Nordella sp. HKS 07: one gene and its partner. Each later gene encodes a partner of the first gene's protein in a complex. Links are inferred from orthologs where the notes say so. Each region holds a gene or a part of one and is shown in the gene's direction. Other genes may lie near its edges. The genes, in order: ccmE and ccmB.

Region 1 (3,251 bases):
GGCGGTGGCGAGGCCATGGCCGCCGGCGCCGACGATCACCGCGTCATATTCCGACTTGGGCGTGGGGCTGCGCCAGGCGCGTTCCCAGTCCTTGTGGTAGTTCATCGCGTTGCGCGCGAGGGAAAAGATCGAGTAGCGGGATTTCATGCGGCCCTCTGGTAAACCAGTGTGCTGAACGCGCTGTTTATCAAAAGGGGGGTGCAGCCTCCACCGGTTTCCGACGCCCCATTGCTGCCATGCGACAATGCGACGGACCCTTTTAAGAGCTGGGCGCATTACATTGGGACGAGCCCCCGGAACCTCTTGAGAGCATGCTGAATTTCCTTGTATTTGCGGTACTTGCGGCAGCCGTCGTGATCGCCCTGTGCTGGCCCGTCCTGAAGGGGCGCGTCGCCGGGCCGGCGCGCGCCGACTATGACGAGGCCGTCTTCCGCGACCAGCTCGCCGAGCTCGAGCGTGACAAGGCCAGGGGCCTGATCGGTACTGCCGAAGCCGGGGCCGCCCGCAATGAGATCGCGCGCCGCCTGATCGCCGCTGGCCGGCAGGCGCCCCAGGCCAGCCCCCAGGGTGTGGGCAGATGGCCGGTTTTGGCGGTGGCTGTGACCGTCCCTGTGGCAGCACTTGGTCTCTATATGGCGCTTGGCGCCCCGGGCAGACCCGATCTGCCGCTCAAGCAGCGTCTCGACAATGCGATCGCCAATAACGACGTCCGGGCGCTGATGGCAAAGGCCGAGGCGCATCTGGCCGAGCAGCCGGACGATCTGCGCGGCTGGGAGGTTCTCGCACCTCTCTATCGCGGCACTGAGCGCTATGAGGACGCGGCGAAGGCATTCGGGAACATTCTGCGTCTCAAGGGAGCGAATGCCGAAACCTATGCCGACTATGGCGAGATGCTGGTTTTCGCCAATGCCGGCCTTGTCCCCAAGGAGGCGGCGGCGGCTTTCGCCGAGGCCCTGAAGCTTGACGTTAAGTTGCCCAAGGCCCGCTTTTATGCCGGCCTGGCCTTGAAGCAGGACGGCAAGGCGGGTGAGGCCCTGGCGGTCTGGCAGGGGCTGCTCGCCGATACGAAGCCGACAGACAGCTGGAAAAATGCCCTCGAGGCGCAGATCGCGTCCCTGTCGCCGGGCGCGCCTCAGCTCTCCGACGAGCAGGTGGCGGCGACCGAGAATATGAGCCCTGAAGATCGCGAAAAAATGATCCGAGGCATGGTTGACGGCCTGGAGGAGCGCCTTAAATCGGCCCCTGCCGATCTCGACGGCTGGCAGCGCCTTATTAGGGCGCGCGCCGTTTTGGGTGAGATGGACAAGGCGCGCGCGGCGTATACTTCCGCGCAGGCGCAATTCAAGGATGACAGCCAGGCGATGTCCGCATTGGCTCAGTCGGCGAAGCAGCTGGGTATCGAATAATGGCAATGATGACGATGACGCCCCGTAGTTCCCGGAAGCAGAAGCGCGCCGCGGTGATCCTGGCGGGCCTCGCCGTCCTCGCCATTGCCGCCGGCATTGTGCTTTATGCGCTCAAGGACACGATCGTCTTCTTCTATACGCCGAGCGAGATCGCCGAAAAGAACGTCCAGACCGGCCAGCGTTTCCGCCTGGGCGGTCTCGTTGAGGCGGGCAGCGTCGTCAAGGGCGACGGCATGACCGTGCGCTTCGCGGTCACCGACACCATCAAGTCGGTCACGGTCGAATATAAGGGCCAGCTGCCCGATCTCTTCCGCGAGGGCCAGGGCGTCGTTACCGAAGGCAAGCTCGACGCGTCGGGCAACTTCGTCGCCGACACGGTGCTCGCCAAGCATGATGAAAACTATATGCCGAAGGACGTCGCCGACCGCCTGAAGGAAAAGGGCGTGTGGAAGGAAGGCAAGGGGGCCGGATCATGATTGCCGAAACCGGACATTTCACGCTCATCCTGGCCTTCGTCACGGCCCTGGCGCAGTGCGCCGTGCCGCTCTACGGCGCCCATCGCGGCGACCGCGCCCTCATGAATGTCGCCGCGCCCGCCGCGCTGGCGCAATTCACGCTGATCGCCATCGCCTTCCTGGCGCTGATGAATGCCTATGTGACGTCGGATTTTTCGGTCGTCAATGTGTGGGAGAATTCCCATTCGGCGAAGCCGCTCCTCTACAAGATCACCGGCGTCTGGGCCAATCATGAAGGCTCGATGATGCTGTGGGTGTTGATCCTGTCGCTGTTCGGCGCCGGTGTCGCGCTGTTCGGCGGCAACCTGCCGCTCGAGCTCAAATCGCGGGTGCTCGCCATCCAGGGCTCGATCGGCATCGCCTTCCTGCTCTTCATTCTGCTCACCTCCAATCCTTTCCTGCGTCTCGATCCGGCGCCCGTCGAAGGCAACGGCATCAATCCGCTGCTGCAGGATCCGGCGCTCGCCTTCCATCCGCCGTTCCTCTATGCCGGTTATGTCGGTCTGTCGGTCTCCTTCTCCTTCGCCATCGCCGCCCTGATCGACGGCAAGGTCGATGCCGCCTGGGCGCGCTGGGTCAGGCCGTGGACGCTCGCCGCCTGGGTCTTCCTGACGCTGGGCATCGCCATGGGATCCTGGTGGGCCTATTACGAACTGGGCTGGGGCGGTTTCTGGTTCTGGGACCCGGTCGAAAACGCCTCCTTCATGCCCTGGCTCATCTCCGCGGCGCTCCTTCATTCCGCGATCGTCGTCGAGAAGCGCAACGCGCTGAAGATCTGGACCATACTTCTCGCCATCCTGGCGTTCTCGCTGTCGCTGATCGGCGCCTTCCTGGTGCGCTCCGGCGTCCTGACCTCGGTTCATGCCTTCGCGGTCGATCCGGAGCGTGGCGTATTCATTCTCCTGATCCTGTGCATCTTCATCGGCGGCGCGCTGGCGCTGTTCGCCTGGCGCGCGCCGGCGCTGAAGGCGGGCGGGCTCTTCGCGCCCTTGAGCCGCGAGGGTGGCCTCGTGGTGAACAATCTTCTGCTCTGCACCGCCTGCGCGGCGGTCTTCATCGGCACGCTCTATCCCCTGGCGCTGGAAATGTTCACCGGCGACAAGATCTCGGTCGGTCCGCCTTATTTCAATGTCACCTTCGGCCTGATCATGCTGCCGCTCCTGCTGCTCGTGCCGGCCGGGCCGCTGCTCACCTGGAAGCGGGCCGAAGCGTGGCCGGTGATCCAGCGCCTGTGGGTTGCCGCCCTGGTGGCCTTCGCCGCGGTCATGCTTCTCCTTGTCGTGTTCCGGCGTGGACCGTGGCTGGCCCCTCTCGGCGTCGGCCTCGGCCT
Region 2 (3,182 bases), 2.4 Mb from region 1 along the record:
GATATTCGAGATTGACCTGGTGACAGATGCCGGTCCCGGGCGGCACGACGCGGAAATTGTCGAAGGCGCCCTGACCCCATTTGAGGAAAGTGTAGCGCTCGCCGTTGCGGTCATATTCGAGCGCGACATTCTGCTTGAACGCCTTGGAGTTGGCGAAGAAGTCGACCATCACCGAATGGTCGATGACGAGATCGACGGGGGCGAGCGGGTTGATCTTCTCGGGGTTGCCGCCGAGACCGCGCATCGCATCGCGCATGGCCGCAAGATCGACCACCGCCGGCACGCCGGTGAAGTCCTGCATCAGCACGCGCGCCGGACGATAGGCGATCTCGTTTTCCGCCTTGCCGCGATTCTTCAGCCAGCGGGCGAAATTGACGATGCTTTGCTTGGTGACCGAACGGCCATCCTCATGCCGCAGCAGATTCTCGAGCAGCACCTTCAGCGAGTAGGGCAATGCGGAGATGCCCTTGAGGCCGTTCTTCTCGGCCGCCTTGAGGCTGAAATAGACATAGGTCTTGGCGCCCACCTTCAAAGTCTTGCGGCATTTGAAGGAGTCGAGGGACGTAGCAGTCATGGCTGATCCTTGGTGCAAATTGGTGTCGGCGGGATTTGCCCAGCATATAGGTCCATTTCCATGACAATGCCAAGGCTGCAGGTCACACAAGCAGAACCGCCAGAACCGCCTTTGCCTCGTGCCGCCCGATGGGTTAAGCGGGTGGACGATGGTCCAATTACAAGCAGACTCGCTCGCCTGCCAGCGCGGCGGCCGGACAGTGTTCACCGACGTGAACTTTACCCTCTCCTCCGGTCAGCTCATGGAGCTCAGAGGTCCCAACGGCGCCGGCAAGTCGTCGCTTCTGCGTCTCATTGCGGGCCTGGGAGAGGCCGTTTCCGGCCGGATCACGCTGTCGGGCGGCGGCGAGGACCTCAGCATCGGCCAGCAGGCGCATTATGGCGCGCATCAGGAGGCGATCAAATCGCCGCTGACGGTCAGCGAGAACCTGAAATTCTGGGGTGACTTTCTGGGTGGCGGGGATATGGACGCGGCACTGGCCGCCTTCGATCTCGAAGCGCTCGCCGATTACCCGGCAGCCCTCCTCTCGGCCGGGCAGAAGCGCCGCCTGTCGCTGGCGCGGCTCGCTTTGGTGCCGCGGCTCCTGTGGCTGCTCGACGAGCCGACGGTCGGCCTCGACGCCGCCTCGCTCGACCGGCTGACCCGGTTGCTGCGCGGCCACTTGACGGGCGGCGGCCTCGCGGTGGTGGCAACCCATGCGCCGCTCAGCCTCGAAGCTGACGTCAAGCTCGTGCTGGGGGTCTCTCGATGAAGCTCATCTGGGCGCTCATCCGGCGCGATCTCATGCTGGCGACCCGCCAGGGCGGTGGCGCCGGCACGGCCATCGGCTTCTTCGTGACGGTGATCGTGCTCTTGCCGCTGGGTCTCGGTCCCGACCAGGCGCTGTTGCAGCGCATCGCGCCCGGCGCCTTGTGGATCGCGCTCCTGCTCTCCGTCCTGCTTTCGGCGGAGCGGATCTTCCAGGCCGATTACGAGGATGGCTCGCTCGACGCGATGGCGCTCGGCGTGGTGCCGCTGGAGCTCGTGGTGCTGGCCAAGGCGATGGCGCACTGGCTCACCACCTCCTTGCCGCTGGCGATCGCCGCACCCTTCTTCGGCTTCCTCATCAATCTCGACACGTATGATATCCTGCCGCTCAGCCTGGCGATGATCCTGGGCTCGGTGTTCCTCTCGCTGCTTGCCGCACTGGGGGCGGCGATCACCGTGGCGCTCAGGCGCGGCGGGCTTCTGGTGTCGCTGCTGATCCTCCCCTTCTATGTGCCCTGCCTCATTTTCGGGGTGGCGGCGAGTTCCTCCAGCGAGCTTGTCAAGCCGTCGCTGCTGATGCTGACCGCGCTGGCGCTGACCAGTTTCGTCCTGGTGCCGGTCGCCGCCGCTGCGGCGTTGCGCGCCTATCTGAAATGATATGAGCCCCCTAAAATACAACCATGCAGAAATTCGCTAATCCGGCCCGGTTCCAGAAGCTCGCCGAAGCGCTCCTGCCCTATGTTTGGGGGGCGATGATCCTGGCCTTCGCGGCCGGGCTCTATATGTCGCTCGTGACCGCACCGCCCGACTACCAGCAGGGCGAGACGGTCCGCATCATGTTCGTGCATGTGCCGGCGGCCTGGATGGCGCTCATGGTCTACACCGCCATGGCGGCGGCCAGCGCCATGGCGGCGGTGTTCCGGCATCCCCTGGCCGATATGGCGGCCAAGGCGGCGGCACCCATCGGTGCCATGTTCTGCCTTCTGTCGCTCATCACCGGCTCGCTCTGGGGCAAGCCGATGTGGGGCGCCTGGTGGGTGTGGGATGCGCGACTGACCTCGATGTTCGTCCTGCTTCTGCTTTATCTCGGCTATATGGCGGTGTGGCAGGCAATCGAGGATCCGCATCGCGCCGCGCTCATCGCCCGCGTCGTCGCCCTAGCGGGCTTCATCAACGTGCCGATCGTCAAGTTCTCGGTCGACTGGTGGAACTCGCTGCATCAGGGCCCCAGCGTCTTCCGCATGGACGGCCCCACCATCGATGCGCGCATGCTGTGGCCGCTGCTCGTCATGGCGCTCGCCTACATGCTGCTCTTCACCGGGCTGCTCCTCGTCGCGATGAGAAGCGAGATCGCCCAGCGCAAACTGCGCCAACTGCGCCTGGCCGGGATCGAGGGGCGGTGATGGACTGGAACGCCGCCCATGTCGCCTTCGTGGTCGCCGCCTATGCGGTGAGCTTCGCCGGGCTCATCCTGCTCGCCACCTGCGTCCTGATACGGGACCGGAAGCTGAAGCGGCAAATCGCGGCGCTCGAACGCAACAAAGGTAGCAAACATGGCCGAGGCTAGTCTGCCCCGCAGGCGCACCTGGCTCACCATCCTGCCAGTTGCCGCCTTCGCTCTCCTGGCGGTTCTCTTCTATCGGGGCCTGTCGGGCAATCCGTCTGAGGTGCCTTCGGTACTCCTCAATAAGCCGGTTCCGGCTTTCTCGCTGCCGCCGGTCGCAGGTCTCGGCCTGCCTGGCCTCTCCAGCGACGACCTCAAGAAGGGCGAAGTCACGCTCGTCAATGTCTGGGCCTCCTGGTGCCCGCCCTGCCGCGAGGAGCATCCTCTCCTGATGGAACTCGCGGCGCGCGGTGATCT

Evidence for each region.
Region 2: the proteins of ccmE (region 1) and ccmB are in contact, whole or in part, in a solved structure (PDB 8CE8), measured with the Escherichia coli proteins. The link is inferred for Nordella sp. HKS 07 from one-to-one orthologs.

The regions. Positions count from the first base shown.
Region 1 is NZ_CP049258.1:4,061,593-4,064,843, forward strand. What follows is about bases 212-3,151. They hold ccmE (cytochrome c maturation protein CcmE), read left to right. Parts: upstream 212-1,420; coding sequence 1,421-1,882; downstream 1,883-3,151. Other genes in these bases: ccmI (c-type cytochrome biogenesis protein CcmI), read left to right, coding at 312-1,406; G5V57_RS19205 (heme lyase CcmF/NrfE family subunit), read left to right, coding at 1,879-3,151. Outside these bases: G5V57_RS19190 (sarcosine oxidase subunit beta family protein), read right to left, coding at 1-147; more of G5V57_RS19205, read left to right, coding at 3,152-3,251. UniProt on the Escherichia coli protein: Heme chaperone required for the biogenesis of c-type cytochromes. Transiently binds heme delivered by CcmC and transfers the heme to apo-cytochromes in a process facilitated by CcmF and CcmH.
Region 2 is NZ_CP049258.1:1,648,490-1,651,671, reverse strand. Bases 279-3,149 are described here. They hold ccmB (heme exporter protein CcmB), read left to right. Parts: upstream 279-1,321; coding sequence 1,322-1,978; downstream 1,979-3,149. Other genes in these bases: G5V57_RS07750 (DsbE family thiol:disulfide interchange protein), read left to right, coding at 2,875-3,149; ccmD (heme exporter protein CcmD), read left to right, coding at 2,724-2,888; G5V57_RS07760 (heme ABC transporter permease), read left to right, coding at 2,002-2,724; ccmA (heme ABC exporter ATP-binding protein CcmA), read left to right, coding at 723-1,325; acnA (aconitate hydratase AcnA), read right to left, coding at 279-574. Also shown: more of acnA, read right to left, coding at 1-278; more of G5V57_RS07750, read left to right, coding at 3,150-3,182. UniProt on the Escherichia coli protein: Required for the export of heme to the periplasm for the biogenesis of c-type cytochromes.